Regions from separate parts of the Mesorhizobium sp. M0040 genome, predicted to be linked through region 4. Evidence: predicted binding sites of a transcription regulator. Region 4 holds the regulator's gene; each other region holds the start of a gene.

Region 1 (4,115 bases), on a different contig from region 4:
CCTGTCATGATGCGCTGGCCGGCGACAAGCCGGCCATGAACGCAAGACGGGCCTTCATTGCCGCCGCTCGTGAAGTGAACGTCTTCGTCAGCGACAAGGCGCCCGCCTGAGGCATAGCGGGATTTGACCGAGGCGCGGACCGCCTGACAGGCCGGGCGTCATCACTCGGCCGTTTCGGTTTTGGTTTGGGACTCTCTCTCGCCCTCGGGCTTCGATCGCTCCTTGGCTGCGACCTTGGCAGCCTGCTTTTCCGCCTTCTTGGCAGCCTTCTGCCGGTCGCGTTCCTTGCGTTCCTGACCGTAGTTCGGTGCTCGTGCCATATCGTTTCCTTTCATTGTGCTTGGCCTTTGCCTAGGAGCATTGGACCGCAAACACAACAGCGCAAGGCACGATCGGGCTCCATATCTCCGCGCAGTCCGGAGAGCCCGGCTTTTCAGGCGCCGTCGCGGTCGAGGACGAGATCGGCCGGACCGAACCGGTCCTTTGCGGTGAACTGCTGGTGCCAGTAGGGATAGAGCACGGGCGGCCTGCTGACCGCATCGAGGCGTGTGCGCTCCTCATCGCCAAGCACCAGGCTTGCAGCGGCGATATTGTCTTTGAAATGCGCTTCGGTTCGTCCGCCGATCACCAATGAGCTGACGGCGGGCCGGCCGAGTAGCCAGGCAAGCGCCACCTGCGCTGCCGACACGCCGTGGTTCTTGCCGATATCGATCAGCACGTCGACGATCCGCCACAGCCGGTCCTCGTCGCGGATCGGCGGTTCCGACCAGCCGCTGAGCTGGCGGGCGGTCGGCTGGTCACGGTGGTATTTGCCGGACAGCAACCCGCCGGCAAGCGGGCTCCAGACCAGCACGCCGAGCCCCTGGTCGACCGAGATCGGCAACAATTCATACTCGGCCTCGCGCGCTTCCAGCGTGTAGTGGATCTGCTGGGTGACGAAGCGCGGCTGGTGATGATGATCGCTGATGCCAAGCCCCTTCATCACCTGCCAGCCGGAATAATTGGAACAGCCGACATAGCGGACCTTGCCCTGCGCGACCAGCGTGTCGAGCGCGGCGATGGTTTCCTCGAGCGGTGTCAGGCCATCCCACTCGTGCAGGAAATAGATGTCGATGACATCCGTCCTGAGCCGCTTAAGGCTCCTTTCGCATTCGCGGACCAAATGGTAGCGCGACAGGCCTTCATCATTGGGGCCTTTGCCGATCCGCATGCGCGCCTTGGAGGCGATCAACACGTCGCCCTTGCGCTTGCCGCCGAGCGCCTCGCCGATGATCTCTTCCGACACCCCGTTCGAATAGACGTTGGCGGTGTCGATGACATTGACGCCGGCATCGATGCAAAGGTCGATCATCCGACGCGCCTCGTCGAGGTCGGTCTTGCCAACCGCCGAAAACGCGCCGCCGCCGCCGAATGTCATGGTGCCCATTGTCAGGGTCGAAACCTTCAGCCCGGAACGGCCGAGAGTGCGGTATTCCATGTCGTATCCTCACGATTTATCGGGAAAGGGCGTTGCAAACGACAGCCCCTCAGTGAACCGGGCATTTGTAGGATAATTCGTTCCGCTTGTCGCCCGCCCCGCAGGGCAAGCTCGATCACATCTTGCGGATTGAACGCATAGCCAGCGCAGTAGTGGCTGCAATAAAACCGTCATTGCCGGCCTATACTAACATCGGTCCAGCGCTTCGATTTCCGGCCGCCGGGCCGGGCGGCAGAGCGCCTGACAGCGGCCGGCAAGGCCTGTAAGCGGAGCAGCGCAAATGACCGAGATAAAACAGAATTCCCCGGCCAGGGACTGGCTGGAAGCGGAACTCGCCGACACGCTCGACGAAGATTATGAGCTGGAAATCTCGGAGCCGGTGCTGTCGATGGAGATCGCCAAAATCTACAAGAATCCACATCCGCCATCGATCGACCGCCTGCAGTATTTTCGCGATCTCATCACGCTGCAATCCGAATTGATCAAGCTGCAATCCTGGGTCGCCTATCACAAGAAGAAGCTCGTCGTGGTTTTCGAGGGCCGCGACTCGGCGGGCAAGGGTGGTGTTATCAAGCGCATCACCCAGATGCTTAATCCGCGCATCTGCCGCGTCGCAGCACTTCCGGCGCCGACCGAGCGCGAGAAGTCGCAATGGTATTTCCAGCGCTACGTTCCGCATCTGCCGGCCGGCGGCGAGATCGTGCTGTTCGACCGCTCTTGGTACAACCGCTCCGGCGTCGAGCGGGTAATGGGCTTTGCCCAGCCGGATCAGGTCGAGGAGTTCTTCCGCGACGTTCCGGATTTCGAACGCATGCTGGTCCGCTCAGGCATTACGCTTGTCAAATACTGGTTTTCGATCACTGACGAGGAGCAGCAGATGCGCTTTTTGATGCGCATCCATGACCCGATGAAGCAATGGAAACTGTCGCCGATGGACCTCCAGTCGCGCGTGCGCTGGGAGCAGTACACCAAGGCCAAGGAAGAAACGTTCGCCCGCACCAATATCCCGGAAGCCCCGTGGTTCATCGTCGAGGGCAACGACAAGAAGCGGGCACGGCTGAACTGCATCGACCATCTCCTCAAGCAGATGCCCTATGAGGAGGTGCCGCACGAAGAGATCACACTGCCGGAGCGCGTCTTCAATCCCGAATACGAGCGCCAGGTACTGCCGCGCGAACTGTATGTGCCGGAGAAGTACTGACTAAAGCGGCGAGGAGGGCGCCGCCTCCATGGCGGCGCCCTGCAACAAGCTAGGTGCGCTCGATGATGACATGCGTGGCCTTCGGCGTCGCGACCTGCTCGCTGCAGCGATAGCCGAGCTTGGGCATGTCGATGCCGGCAAAAAGGCTCTCGCCGGCGCCTAGCAGGACCGGTGAGATCGCCAGATGCATTTCGTCGATGAGCTTTTCCTTGAGATATTGCCGGATCGCAGAAACGCCACCGCCCAGCCGTACATCCTTGCCGTCAGCCACTGCTTTCGCCTTCTCCAGCGCTGAGTGGATGCCGTCGGTCACGAAATAGAAGGTCGTGCCGCCCTCCATGACAATGGGATCACGCGCATGGTGCGTGAGCACGAAGACCGGCACGTGGTAGGGTGGGTTGTCACCCCACCAGCCTTTCCAGCTGTCATCCGGCCATTCGCCGCGGATCGGCCCAAACATGTTGCGGCCGAGGATCCATGCGCCGACATTTTCGAAGCTGCGTGCCGCGAACGCCTCGTCAGTGTCCGTGGTCCCGCCATCCTTGCCGAGGACCATCTTGCGGAAGGTGCGGGTGCCGAACATCCATTCGTGCAGGGCTTCCCCGCCAACACCCAGCGGGTTCTTCAGGTCTTGGTCGGGACCGGCGCCGAAGCCGTCGATCGACAAGGTGAAAGCGCTGACGCGAAGTTTGGACATGAGAGCCTCCTCGATAACCAATTGTGAGATGCAAGCAGTTATCGGGGTAGCTTAACTGATTGCATTTTGCAAGCGGTATTTTGAATCGCCGGCGGGGCAGTCGCTTCCAAATCATGTTGGAATAACCAATCTCAATGTCGGCGCCGCCGGCAGCTTCTCCCTGTATAGTGACGGGGAGAAGGGGCTGGCCGCAACGTCGATGTTTTTGCAACGCTGGAGATTGGTGAAATCTTTTACGAACGCGTCTTTCTCCCTGCCACTTTACGGGGAGAAATGCCCGGCAGGGCAACGAGGGGCAGCGTAAACTTGAAGCGATGTCCTGCGGCGTTCCATGTCGCGCTTTGGACGAACGAACACTACTCGATGCAGACGCTACAAAGGCGCATCACCCCTTGAGCATCGCCGCCACTTCGGGCGCAAAGTAGGTGAGAATCCCGTCGCAGCCGGCGCGCTTGAAGGCGAGCAGCGATTCCAGCATCGCCTTTTCGCCATCGATCCAGCCATTGGCGGCGGCGGCCTTGATCATCGAATATTCGCCCGAGACCTGATAGGCGAAGGTCGGCATCTGCAACTCGTCCTTCAGCCGCCGGATGATGTCGAGATAGGGCAGGCCGGGCTTGACCATCAGCATGTCGGCGCCCTCGGCGAGATCCTGCTCGGCCTCGCGCACCGCTTCGTCGGAATTGGCGTGGTCGATGTAATAGGTCTTCTTGTCGCCCTTGAGCAGGCCGGCGGTGCCG
Region 2 (4,115 bases), on a different contig from region 4:
ACCGCCCGCAGCCGCGCCGAAATCGAGACGCTGGCCGACCGCATGTGGGAGATGCAGGAGAGCGAGGAGCGCTTTCGCGGACTGATCGATGCACTCGGCGATCTCGTCGTCCATCGTGACCGCGACGGCCACATTGTCTACGCCAACAAGGTTTTCGCCGACCTTGTCGAAACCGACCAGCGCGACCTTGCCGGCAAGACCCTGGCCGAACTAGGCATCGATGTCGGCATCGTCCCCGACGCCGCGTTTTCCGACCACGAATGCCTGAGTTCCACCGACGTCGCCATTCGCACGCCGGACGGCCCACGCTGGTTCTCTTGGATCGAGCTGTCGGTGCGCGACAAGGACAGCGGCGCCGTTTCGCATCGCGCCATCGCCCGCGACATCACCGCTCGCAAGCGCGCCGAATCCTCGCTGATCACCGCCCGCGAGCGGGCCGAATATGCGAGCCAGGCCAAATCGCGCTTCCTCGCCACCGTCAGCCACGAGATCCGCACGCCGATGAACGGCATCATGGGCATGGCCCGGCTTCTCGCCGACACCAGCCTTTCGCCCGAGCAGCGGACCTATGTCGGCGCCATCTCGACCTCGGCCAGCGCGCTGCTGGCGCTGATCGAGGACCTGCTCGACTACTCCAAGATCGAGGCCGGCCGCTTCGATCCCGAACCGCAGCCGATGTCGGTGCGCGAGATCGCCGACAATGTCATCGAGCTTTTGGCGGCGCGGGCTTTTGCCAAGGATATCGGCCTCGGCTGCCATGTCGAACCCAACGTGCCGCAGCTGATCACCGCCGACCCCGGCAGGGTCAGGCAGGTGCTGCTCAATCTCATCGGCAACGCCGTCAAGTTCACCGACAGCGGCGGCGTCCTGGCAAGCATCGCCCGCGTCCGCACCGAAACCACCGACCGCATCCGCTTCACCATCACCGACACCGGCCCCGGTCTGCGCGAGGAGGACATGGAGCGCATATTCGAGGACTTCGAACAGGCTGACGGCACCTCGACCCGTGCGCATGGCGGTGCCGGCCTCGGTCTCGCCATTTCCAAACGCCTGGTGATCGCCATGGGCGGCACTATCTCTGTGTCGAGCCGGCTTGGCCAGGGGTCCGAATTCGTCTTCGAGATTCCCGCTATTTCCGCCGTCGAGGCGCCGCAGATCCGCCAGGACGCGCTGTCGGGCCGGCATGCGGTGATCGTATCGAAGAACCTGGTCGAGGCCGAAGCCCTCGCCCGCACCATTCGCGCCAATGGCGGCACGGTCGATCTGGCCACCGCCGCCGCCCAGGCCACCCCTTTCGCCGAGAGCTGCGACGTGCTGCTGATTGATGCTGCCATGGAGCAAAGCGACGGCAGGCTGCTCAGGCGCCTGCGCCAGAGCGGATTTGCCGATTGCGAGGCAGTGACGCTGATCGCACCGACCGACCGTGGCATGCTTGGCGAGTTCCGTGCCAATGGTTACGCCACCTTCCTTGCGAGGCCGGTGCGCGGCGAGACATTGCTGCGCGTGCTTTTGACCAGCCACGCGCCGGTCATCGCCGAGCCGCAACTGCAAAAGCGCGGCGCGCAGGCGGGGCACGCCATTGGCGCCCGCCAGCAGGGCCTGTCGGTGCTGATCGCCGAGGACAACGACATCAACGCCATGCTGGCCCGCGCCACGCTGCTGAAGGCCGGGCATCGCGTGAAAGTGGTCGGCAACGGCAAGGCCGCCGTCGAGGCGGTCATCAGCACCGGCCACAAGCACCGTTACGACGTGGTGCTGATGGACTTGCATATGCCTGTCATGGACGGCCTGGACGCCATCGCCGCCATCCGCCGCCATGAGGAGGAGACCGCGGTGCCGCCGGTGCCGATCATGGTGCTGTCGGCCGACAGCCAGGAAAAGACCCGCCACGCCGTGCTCGCTCACGGTGCCAGCGGCTTCGTCACCAAGCCGCTCGACCCCGATGCCCTGGTTCATGCGGTCGAAGGGCAAGCGGCCGCCTGAGGCACAACATAGACGGTTGATAGATTACCCAGCCGACGAAGTATTGCCCGCAGAGGCGTATCACGGTACTGTCACAATCCTGTTGCACCTACACCGTATCCCCGTGCCAAGAGGGATGGCTCGAAGGAGAATCACTCGTGCATACAGTCATGCCGGAATGTGATGCTCGGCCGAACGCCAGCGGGCCTTTGCTCGTCGGCCGGAACGCCGATGCCGTCATAAAAGGCGCATCGCTCGGCCGCATCGGCAATCTCGAAGTGCGGCTCGCCCGCAACGAGGCCGAGATCGCTGCCGCGCAGGAAGTGCGCTACCGGGTGTTCTACGACGAGCTTGGTGCCAGGAAGGACCTGTTCCAGATGCAGGACCGCCGCGATGCCGATCGCTTCGATCCCCTCTGCGATCATCTGCTGGTCTTCGATACTTCGCTTTCCGGCCCCGAGCATCGCCGCATCGTCGGCACCTACCGCCTGCTGCGGCAGGAGATTGCCGCGGCCGCCGGCGGCTTCTATTCCGAAGGCGAATTCGAACTGACCAAGCTGATCGCGCGGCATCCCGGCCAGCGCTTCCTCGAGCTCGGCCGCTCCTGCGTTCTGCCGGAATACCGCTCGAAGCGCACCATCGAGGCGCTGTGGCAAGGCATCTGGGCCTACATCAACCATTACGGCATCGGCGTGATGACCGGCTGCGCGTCGTTCCACGGCACCGTGCCTGCGGCACATGCGGAGGCGCTGACCTATCTTGCCCACCACTGCCGGACGAATTCATCATGGGACGTGCGTGCCGTCGCCGGGCGCTATTGTTCCATGGATCTGATGCCGATCGAGGCCGTCAATACCAAGGCGGCGATCGCCGCGATGCCGCCGCTGGTCAAGGGCTATCTGCGCGTCGGCGCGCGCATCGGCGACGGTTGCGTCATCGACCGTGAATTCTCGACGGTCGACGTGTTCGTGGTGATGCCGGTCAAGGAGATCGGTGCCCGCTACGTCAATTATTATGGCGGAGAAGCGCAGCGGTTTGCGGCCTGAGTAGGGCAGTAAGGGAATAGCACTGACTGCTGGAGCAGCAATTGGCTACTCACTACTAACCATTCACTATTCACCATTCACGCATCCTTCTCGGCCTGCTCGTTGACTGGCCCCGGCTCCACTGGCGCTTCGCTTGCGACATGCTTGGGGCCGCCCTTGGCGACGCCGACCATGGCCGGCCGCAGAACACGCTCGCCGATCGAATAGCCGGGCTGCACGACCTGCACGACCGTGTTGGCCGGTACGTCGGGATTGGGCACCTCGAACATCGCCTGGTGGAAATTCGGATCGAATTTCTCGCCCTCGGGCTCGAGCTTCTTCACGCCGTGGCGTTCCAGCGCCGACAGCATGGCGCGCTCGGTGATCTCGACGCCGTCGATCAGCGCCTTGAAGCCGGCATCGCCCGAAGCCTTGGCCTCCTCCGGGATGGCATCCAGCGCACGGCGCAGATTGTCTGACACCGAAAGCATGTCGCGGGCAAAATTGGCAACCGCATAGGCGCGCGCATCGTGGACGTCGCGGGCGGTGCGGCGACGCAAGTTCTCCATGTCGGCCGCGACGCGCAGCACGCGATCCTTCAGCTCTTCGTTTTCCTTCAGAAGCCGCACAAGCGCTTCATAGTCGCCGTCGACGCTACCTTCCCTTGGCTCCGCGGCAGCCTCGGTCTTCTCGGCTTCATCGGGCGCGCGTTCGTCTTTTGCCTGGTCGCTCATCGCCGTTTCCCGTCATTTTCGAATGGTGTGATTTGCGCCCGATATCGAGGTTTGGCGGCCAAAAATCAAGGGGCAAGCGATACTGCAGCCGCTGTCGCTGCTTGATGGCGGACGGCGCAGACCTCTCGATTTTAATTCAAACTTTACCGTACCCGACGGCTTTGCTTGCCAGCATGCTACAATGCGGGAACCATTCCTCCCTTGGAAGAGTTTCGAAGCCGACACAGGATTTTGGATGATGCCCCGCAGGAATGGCGAAAAACGCGTCGGGCTCGCCGCCGATATCCGGCGCCAGCTCGGCACCGAGGCGACTAAGCGCTTTCTGCGCACCTTGCCGGCCTTCCGCACGGAGTCCGATATTCCCGACCGTCTGAAGGAATTGCTCGACCGCCTG
Region 3 (4,115 bases), on a different contig from region 4:
GGCGTAGACGCCGGCCTGGCCTTCGACGATGGCGACCTTGCCGCCATCCGGCCGGTTCTTGATGAACCATTTGGCGACGCGCACGCCGTTGTCGCGCTGGACATTGCCGACATAGTGCTCGGCCTGCGGGATGACCGCGTCGTTGACGTTGACCACCGGCACATTGGCTGCCTTGGCCTGTTCCATGATCGGCTGCAGGTTGGAGTCGGTCTGCGGCGAAACGAGCAGCACGTTGTAGCCTTGCGTGACCAGGCCTTCGGCGATGGTGAGCTGGCCGAGCTGGTCGCCCTCGCTCTGCGCCGCCTGGTAGACGACGGGCACGCCGGTGCGGTCGCCGAACGACTTGTAGCCCTCTCCCAGCGAGCGCCAGTATTCATTGGTCAGCGTCTTGGAGACCGCACCCGCCTTGGTACCCTCGGGCAGCTTGGGGAAGGCCCCGAACTTGGCCTCGAGCTGCGACCAGTCGATGCGATCCTTCTCGGTGTCGGAATTGAGCGGCGCGAGGTCTGCGGAAAACACCGAGCCGATGGACAGCGCCATCAGGCCAGCGGTAGCGGTGGCAAGCAGAAATTTCATGGTCCTTCCTCCCTTGTTGAACGGAATATGCGGCCGGGCCTCAGCTGTCCGGGCCGAGCATGGCTTCCTGGATAATGGCTTGCGACGCGATCGCGTCCTGACGGTCGACGGCGGCTAACATGCGGTTGTCCCCGTCCAGCCGATCGACGACGCGCAGCATGCGCTTGACGGTCGCGATGTTGACTTCGCATTCGTGGACCGGGTCGAGCCCGGTCATATCGGGAAACGTGTCGAAGTAGATGGCGCCGGCGTAGCCGTTGCGGCGGATCTGGCGCAGCAGCTCGATCGTCTGCAGCGTATGCACGGCCCCGACCATCAAGCCGTCGTCGCGCTTGGCATAGCCATCGTTGAGGTGCACGCCGAGCAGCTTGCTGTGCCGTGCCACGAGCGCAGCGGCGAAAGCCGGCTGCTCGTCGGCGTAGAGCACATGGGCGAAATCGAGCGTCACGCCGAGATTGGGCAGGCCGATCTCGCGGATCGCCAGCAACGTCGTCGCCGCATCGGGCATCAGGCTGTAGGAGCGCGGCTCGTTGGGTTTGTATTCAAGGCTGATCTGGCAATCGGGGTCATGCGCCGCAACTTCACGAATTCCATCGATTTCGTGTTGCCAGAGCGTCGCATAATCGGCCTGGAAAGCATAATCGAAGCCATCCTGCCCGAGCCACAGCGTCATCAGGCTGGCGCCAGCCTCGCGCGCGGCGTCGATCCCGGCCTTGGTCATGTCGATGGCCTCGCGGCGAACGGCCGGATCCGGATTGGTGAAGGCGCCGAGCTTGAAGGCCGGGTTGGAGTAGTAGCGCATGGCGAAACCATTGATGGAAAGCCCGAGATCGCGGAGTTTGCGCGCCATTTCCGCAGGCTTTTCATCGACATGGTCGGGAAAGTTGAGGTCGAGATCGGTCAACTCCGCAACCTTCGCCGCACGTGCCGCCATTTGCAGCATGGACGGTTTGCCGACAAGATCGGGCCACTCGGCCTGTGGCCGCGAGGCAAAGGAATTGAGGCGGGTGGCGAAACGACAGACTGTCATCGGTGGCCTTTCATCGTCATAACTTCACATAAGAACGATAATTTGTAAAGTTGTTAATTGCACTCTCGGCGGCGACGGATTCGCATGTCCAGGCCAGTTGCGACCACAAGGGTCAAAGCAAGCGCGGCACTGTCACGCAAGTATCATGTTCGCGTCCTAGATCGCTTCTCCGAAGGCTTTCGCGGCATCCTCGATGCGACGCGGCGCTTTTTCGGGCCCCGGCAGCTTTGTCTCAAAGAGGATATCCATGAAAAACCTGCACCGAACCGCGTCCCTCGCTGTCGCGCTGGCGATGTTCACCGCCTTGACTCCGGCCCTGGCAGAAAACTCCGCGACCGTCGGCGGCGTCAGCTTCGTCAACAAGGGCCTGGTCGGCGTCGGCCGCATCCCGGCCAGCCAGAAGGACAAGTTCGGCGAGACGTTTGGCTCCGGCTCAGGCATGTCGATCGATGCTGCCGGCTGGACGCATGGCGCCGACGGCTACAAGGGCTCGTTGTGGCTGTTGCCGGATCGCGGCTACAATGTCGTCGGTACTACCGACTACCGGCCGCGCCTCAACACGATTGCCATCGAGTTCGCTCCGATCACGCCGGGTGCAGTGCCAGCCGCCGGCCAGGAACAGTCGGGCCTCAGGGCGACGCTTGCCGACACCATGCTTTTGACCGACGACAAGGGCGCCGACGCAACCGGGCTCGATCCGCTCAACGGCGTGCGTGCCGCGACCGACGACATGCCGATCCTGCCCGAAGCCAACGGCAAGCTCGCGCTCGATAACGAAGCGATCGCACGGCTGCCCGACGGCACGATGTTCATCTCGGACGAATACGGTCCGAACATCTACCGCTTCTCCGCCGATGGGCGTCTGATGTCGGCAACGCAGCCGCCGGCGGCGCTTGTCCCGATGCGTCACGGGACGCCAAACTTTGCTTCCAACAATCCGGGACCTGGCGCGGCAGACCCAGATCCGAAGGATCCCGAAACCGGCCGTCAGAACAACCAGGGCCTCGAAGGCATGGCGCTGACGCCGGACGGGAAGTTCCTGATTGCCGTGCTGCAGTCGGCCCCAAGGCAGGATGGCGGCGATTCCGCCTCGACGCGCCAGAACACGCGCGTGCTGGTCTACGATGCCTCGGATCCCGGCCAGCTCAAGCTCGCGCATGAATATGTCGTGCCGCTGCCGGTGTTCACCGATGCCAAGGGCAAAACCAAGATCGCCGCGCAGAGTGAAATCGTGGCGCTGTCGGACAAGACCTTCCTGATGCTGGCGCGCGACAGCGGCAACGGCCAGGGGCTGAAGGGCGACACCTCGCTCCATCGCGAGATCAGCGTCGTCGATGTGTCGGCGGCAACCGACATCGCCGGCACAGAGTTCGACAAGGACAAGCCGCTGGCGCCCAAGGGTGAGCTCGATCCATCGGTGACGCCGGCCAAGCTGACGCCGTTCATCGACATCAACGACAAGAGCGAGCTCGGCCGCTTCGGGTTGCACAATGGCGCGCCCAACGACCGCAACAACCTTTCGGAGAAATGGGAGGCGATGTCGGTGGTGAGCGTCCTCGATCCAAAGCTGCCCGACGACTATTTCCTGTTCGTCGCCAATGACAATGACTTCCTCACGCAGGACGGCTTCCAGGTCGGCGCGGCCTACAAGGCCGAGGATGGCGCCGATGTCGACACCATGTTCCTGGTCTATCAGGTCACGCTCCCAGGCCTCACCGGGAAGTAGCGGCAGCCATACAGGCGGAGGCGCCGAACGCGTCCGCCTGAGCTGGCGCGATTGAACGGTCGTGCCCCTTCAGTTGCGGCTCGCCCGCGAAAAGACGGTGTCCTAAGCATCGCAAAACCTGCGACTGACGATCCAGTCGAAGGCACTTACCTCAACATCTCCGCGTCCCTTGGCACGCCTGCATCGATCGGCTCGGCCGTCCTGTTTGACACGGCGGCGATCTTCCCGGCGGCCGACAGGTTCGGGCGCACGAAGACCGGCACGACGCCGTCGACGCGGCTGTAGAGGTCGATAATGTCCTGATTCATGAAGCGCACACAGCCGGAGGAAGCGTTCTTCCCGATGGAATCCCACTCCGGCGTGCCGTGCAGCCTGTACATCGTGTCCTTGCCGTCACGGAAGAGATACAGCGCGCGGGCACCAAGCGGGCTCTGCGGGCCGGGCGGCATGCCGTCCTTGTATTTCGCCAGTTCCGGCCGGCGTTGGATCATTTCCGGCGGCGGCGTCCAGACCGGCCACTTCTTTCTCGCCTGAACCACGGCGCTGCCGGTCCATCCGAAACCGGCCTTGCCGAGGCTGACGCCATAGCGAATTGCCTTGCCGCCGTCGCGCACCAGATAGAGGAAGTGCTCGGAAGTATCGACGACGATCGTGCCGGGTTTTTCTCCAGTCGGGTCGGCCACGATTTGACGCACGAATTTCGGATCGACCTTGGCTACCGGAATTGCCGGCAGTTGATAGCCCTCGTCGATGCGCGCGGCATACATGCTTGCGGCATCGCCG
Region 4 (4,115 bases):
GCCGAGCGCGATGCGGTTCAGCGCGGCGTGGTCGCCGTCCTGGCCCGAAACCGGAACCGATCCGGCCAGCCCTTGCGCTGTCAGCGCGGCGACGACGCCGCCGGCAGTGCCGTCATTAGCGGCGACCACGGCATCGACCTTGTTGTCGTTGGCGGTCAGGAACTGTTCCATGTTCTTCTGAGCGTTGGCCGGCAGCCAGCCGTCCGTATAGGCCTCGCCGACATTCTTGATCTTGCTGCCGTCGATGGCCTCCTTCAGCACCTCCATCGAACCGGCAAACAGGAAATCGGCATTCGGATCGGAACCCGAACCCTTGATGAAGACGTAGTTGCCTTCCGGCTTCACCTTGAAGACTTCGCGGGCCTGCATGCGGCCGACTTCCTTGTTGTCGAAGGTCAGATAGAACACGTCCTTGTTCTCGATCAGCCGGTCATAGCCGACGACCGGGATGCCTTCGTCCAGTGCCTTCTGCACGGCCGGCCCGATGGCCGAGGCGTCCTGCGCCAGGATGATCAGTGCGCTGGCGCCCTGCGAGATCAGGCTCTCGACGTCGGTGAGCTGCTTGCCGGGGTTGGACTGTGCGTCGGCGGAAATATACTTGTCGCCTGCGGCCTCGATGGCCGCCTTCATTGCGGCCTCGTCGGTCTTCCAGCGCTCTTCCTGGAAGTTCGACCAGGAAACGCCGATGACCTTGTCTTTAGCCTGCGCCACCGACGCCAGCGCCAGCGTCATGGCGACACCCGCCAGAATGGCGGTCGTGAATTTCTTCATCATATCCTCCCTGCGCCGCGTACGGCGTGACCAATTGGCTCAAAGACCAGCTTAGAAGCTCTAATTTTTTCGAGCCTCGAAAAAATACTGGCCCGATCTCCGGCTGCTGTCAACATCGATTCTGATGGATTTTGATGACTCTGCGAGTTTTTTCGAGCGTCGGAATAAACGATGACAGCGCCACCTGCATCTGACACTATTTGCCTGCATCCGACACTATTTGTCGGACATTACCGACGGCTTCCGGTTCATGAGCGGCCGCGGCAACCGGGAGGAAAGCAAAACAATGTCGGTCGGAATCCGCCATGACGATTTGCGCCGGCGCAACCGGGCGATGGTGATCTCGGCGGTGCGCCGGGCCGGCCAGCCATCGCGTACTGAGATCGCAGCTACCACCGGCCTCAGTCATTCGACCATATCGGCGATCTCTTCCGACCTGATACGGGAAGGCATCCTCGCCGAGAGCAAGGCAAGTGAGCCCGTTTCGTTGAAACGCGGTCGTCCGCAGGTCGGCCTCGCCCTCAACCCGGAAGCGGCGGCGGTGTTGACCGTGGTGTTGTCGCTGAATTTCCTGTCGGCCGCCATTATCGACTATACGGGACAGGTGGTCGCCGAGGAACAGCGCCGGCTGGACACGCTGACCATGCCGCGCGACGAGCTGATCCGTGAATGCATGGCCATCGTCCGGCGCCGGCTACAGGATCCAGACCTTGACGTCCGCTGTGTCGCCCGCATCGCCCTGGCGATTCAGGGCATTACCGACTCCCCTGCACGCGCCATGCTGTGGTCGCCGATCACGCCGCAGACCGACATCGCCTTTGCCGACATGCTGGAGGACGAATTCGGCATCCCGGCAACGGTGGAGAACGACTGCAACATGATGGCGGTGGCTTTGCGCTGGCGCAATCCGGATCGGTATCGCGACGATTTCATCGCCATCCTGCTTTCGCATGGCATCGGCATGGGGCTGGTGCTGAAGGGCGAACTGTTCACCGGGACGCATTCCTCGGGCGGCGAATTTGGCCACATGATCCATCGTCCGGGCGGCGCGCTCTGCCGTTGCGGGCGGCGCGGCTGCATCGAGGCCTATGCCGGCAACTACGCCATCTGGCGCAACGCCAGGCAGATGAGCGACGACAGCGAACCGGTCGCCGACGTCAGCGACGCCGACATGCGAGCACTGGCGGCCCGGGCGCGCGAGAAAGATGGGCCGGAACGCGAGGCCTACCGCAAGGCCGGCGAGGCGCTGGGTTTCGGTCTCGGCTCGCTGTTCGCGCTGATCGATCCGGCACCGGTCGCGATGGTCGGCGCCAGTGCCGCCGCCTTCGATCTGATCGAGCCGGCCTTGCGGAAGGCAATCGCCCAGACCGCCGGCGGCCAGCATTCAGGCTCGATCTCCTTCGATACAGAGCCGAACGAATTGCCGCTGATCCGCGAAGGCTGCGCGATGCGGGCGTTAAGCTTCGTCGACCAGGAGATTTTCGCGCCGGGCGCGCAAATGAGGCCCAGCGTCAGAAAGAACGTAGCCTGACCAGGCGGGTCAATCTTCCCTGATCGCATAGCCGGCACCGCGGATGGTGCGGATGACATCCGGCATCCGGCCGTTGTTGACGGCTTTGCGCAGCCGCCCGACATGCACGTCGACGGTGCGTTCGTCGATGTAGATTGTCTCGCCCCAGACATTATCGAGTAACTGGCTGCGCGAGAAGACACGGCCCGGATGCCGCATCATGAACTCGAGCAGCCGGAATTCGGTCGGCCCGAGCCTGATTTCGCTCTTCTTGCGATAGACCCTGTGCGATTCGCGATCGAGCACGATGTCGCCGACCTTCAGCACGCTGGACAGCACTTCCGGCTTGGCGCGCCGCAGCAGCGCCTTGACCCTGGCCATGAATTCCGGTGTCGAAAACGGTTTGACCAGATAGTCGTCGGCGCCGGTCGAAAGACCGCGCACCCGGTCGCTCTCCTCGCCGCGCGCGGTCAGCATGATGATCGGCAGCCGCTCGGTTTCGGGGCGCACCCGCAACCGACGACAGAGCTCGATGCCGGAAACCGCTGGTATCATCCAGTCGAGCACCAAAAGGTCGGGCACATTCTCCTGCAAACGGATCTCGGCTTCGTCGCCGCGTGTCACCACCTCGACCTGGTAGCCTTCGGATTCGAGATTGTAGCGGAGCAGCACACCCAACGGCTCCTCGTCCTCCACCACCATTATGCGTGGTGCGATCATCGGCTGGGCACCCCCATCATGTCACCGGTGCGGACATTGTCGTTTCGTCCTGCTTCGGACGATTGACCGGCAATTGCTCGCCGGTCAGCACATAATACGCATTTTCGGCGATGTTGGTGACATGGTCGCCGATCCGCTCCAGATTCTTGGCGCAGAACAGCAGGTGCGTGCAAGCGGTGATGTTGCGCGGATCTTCCATCATGTAGGTCAAGAGCTCGCGGAACACGGACGTGTATTTGACGTCGATGCGCTCGTCGGCGGCACGCAGCTTGGCCAACGCGGCCGCATCGCCTGCAGCATATTCCTCGATGACACCCTGCACCTGGATGAGAACCAGCTGCGCCATCGCGTCGATGGAATGCGACAGGTCCCGCGGCGTGGCGCTGAGGCCGACCGCACTCACGCGCTTGGCGATATTCTTGGCAAGGTCGCCGATGCGTTCGAGGTCGCCCGCCATGCGGATCGCTCCGACCACATGGCGAAGATCGTGGGCCATCGGCTGGCGTTTGGCGATCAGGGTGATGGCGCGGTCGTCCAGTTCGCGTTGACGCGCATCCATGATGGCGTCGTCGGAAACGACGCGTTGCGCCAGCACGTTGTCGGAATTCAACAGGGCCTTGGTCGCCCCGCCGACCATCGAACCGGCGAGGTCGGCCATGTCGCGGATCAGCTTGCTGATCTGCTCGAGATCCTCGTCGAAAGAAGCGACTGTGTGTTCGCCCATGGTCCTGTCCTCATATGCATGATCGGAACGGCTCAGCCGAAGCGGCCGGTGATGTAGTCCTGCGTGCGCTTCTCGCGGGGCGACGTGAAGATCTTCTCGGTCCGGTCGAACTCGACCAGTTCACCCAGATACATGAAGGCGGTCTGGCGCGACACGCGCGCCGCCTGCTGCATGTTGTGGGTGACGATGACGATCGTGTAGTCGGCTTGCAATTCGTCGATCAGTTCCTCGATCTTGGCAGTCGACAGCGGGTCGAGGGCCGAAGCCGGTTCGTCGAGCAGAATGACTTCCGGCTTCACGGCCACGGTGCGGGCGATACAGAGCCGCTGCTGCTGGCCGCCGGACAGGCTCAAGCCGCTGGCGTTGAGCTTGTCCTTGACCTCGCTCCAC

Evidence for each region. Region 4 encodes PhoB, which activates phosphate uptake and scavenging genes when phosphate is short. Its sites were predicted from a motif close to TGTCATNNANCTGTCAT; they were not measured.
Region 1: the regulator PhoB is predicted to act here: its motif matches at 1,635-1,651, upstream of ppk2 (polyphosphate kinase 2).
Region 2: the regulator PhoB is predicted to act here: its motif matches at 2,053-2,069, upstream of olsB (l-ornithine N(alpha)-acyltransferase).
Region 3: the regulator PhoB is predicted to act here: its motif matches at 1,737-1,753, upstream of NKJ91_RS17235 (esterase-like activity of phytase family protein).

The regions. Positions count from the first base shown of each region.
Region 1 covers NZ_JAMYVA010000018.1:13,778-17,892, forward strand. Annotated here, with positions in the region: gene NKJ91_RS17405 (DUF982 domain-containing protein) at 1-110, shown strand, start outside; gene NKJ91_RS17410 (hypothetical protein) at 162-320, opposite strand; gene NKJ91_RS17415 (aldo/keto reductase) at 434-1,477, opposite strand; gene ppk2 (polyphosphate kinase 2) at 1,758-2,678, shown strand; gene NKJ91_RS17425 (dihydrofolate reductase family protein) at 2,728-3,375, opposite strand; gene hemB (porphobilinogen synthase) at 3,761-4,115, opposite strand, start outside.
Region 2 covers NZ_JAMYVA010000001.1:17,354-21,468, reverse strand. Annotated here, with positions in the region: gene NKJ91_RS00090 (PAS domain-containing hybrid sensor histidine kinase/response regulator) at 1-1,983, shown strand, start outside; gene olsB (l-ornithine N(alpha)-acyltransferase) at 2,133-3,008, shown strand; gene grpE (nucleotide exchange factor GrpE) at 3,086-3,721, opposite strand; gene NKJ91_RS00075 (hypothetical protein) at 3,957-4,115, shown strand, end outside.
Region 3 covers NZ_JAMYVA010000017.1:102,689-106,803, forward strand. Annotated here, with positions in the region: gene NKJ91_RS17225 (sugar ABC transporter substrate-binding protein) at 1-576, opposite strand, end outside; gene NKJ91_RS17230 (sugar phosphate isomerase/epimerase family protein) at 617-1,606, opposite strand; gene NKJ91_RS17235 (esterase-like activity of phytase family protein) at 1,854-3,332, shown strand; gene NKJ91_RS17240 (L,D-transpeptidase) at 3,479-4,115, opposite strand, start outside.
Region 4 covers NZ_JAMYVA010000046.1:26,912-31,026, reverse strand. Annotated here, with positions in the region: gene xylF (D-xylose ABC transporter substrate-binding protein) at 1-771, opposite strand, end outside; gene NKJ91_RS27075 (ROK family protein) at 1,058-2,302, shown strand; gene phoB (phosphate regulon transcriptional regulator PhoB) at 2,312-3,001, opposite strand; gene phoU (phosphate signaling complex protein PhoU) at 3,018-3,725, opposite strand; gene pstB (phosphate ABC transporter ATP-binding protein PstB) at 3,758-4,115, opposite strand, start outside.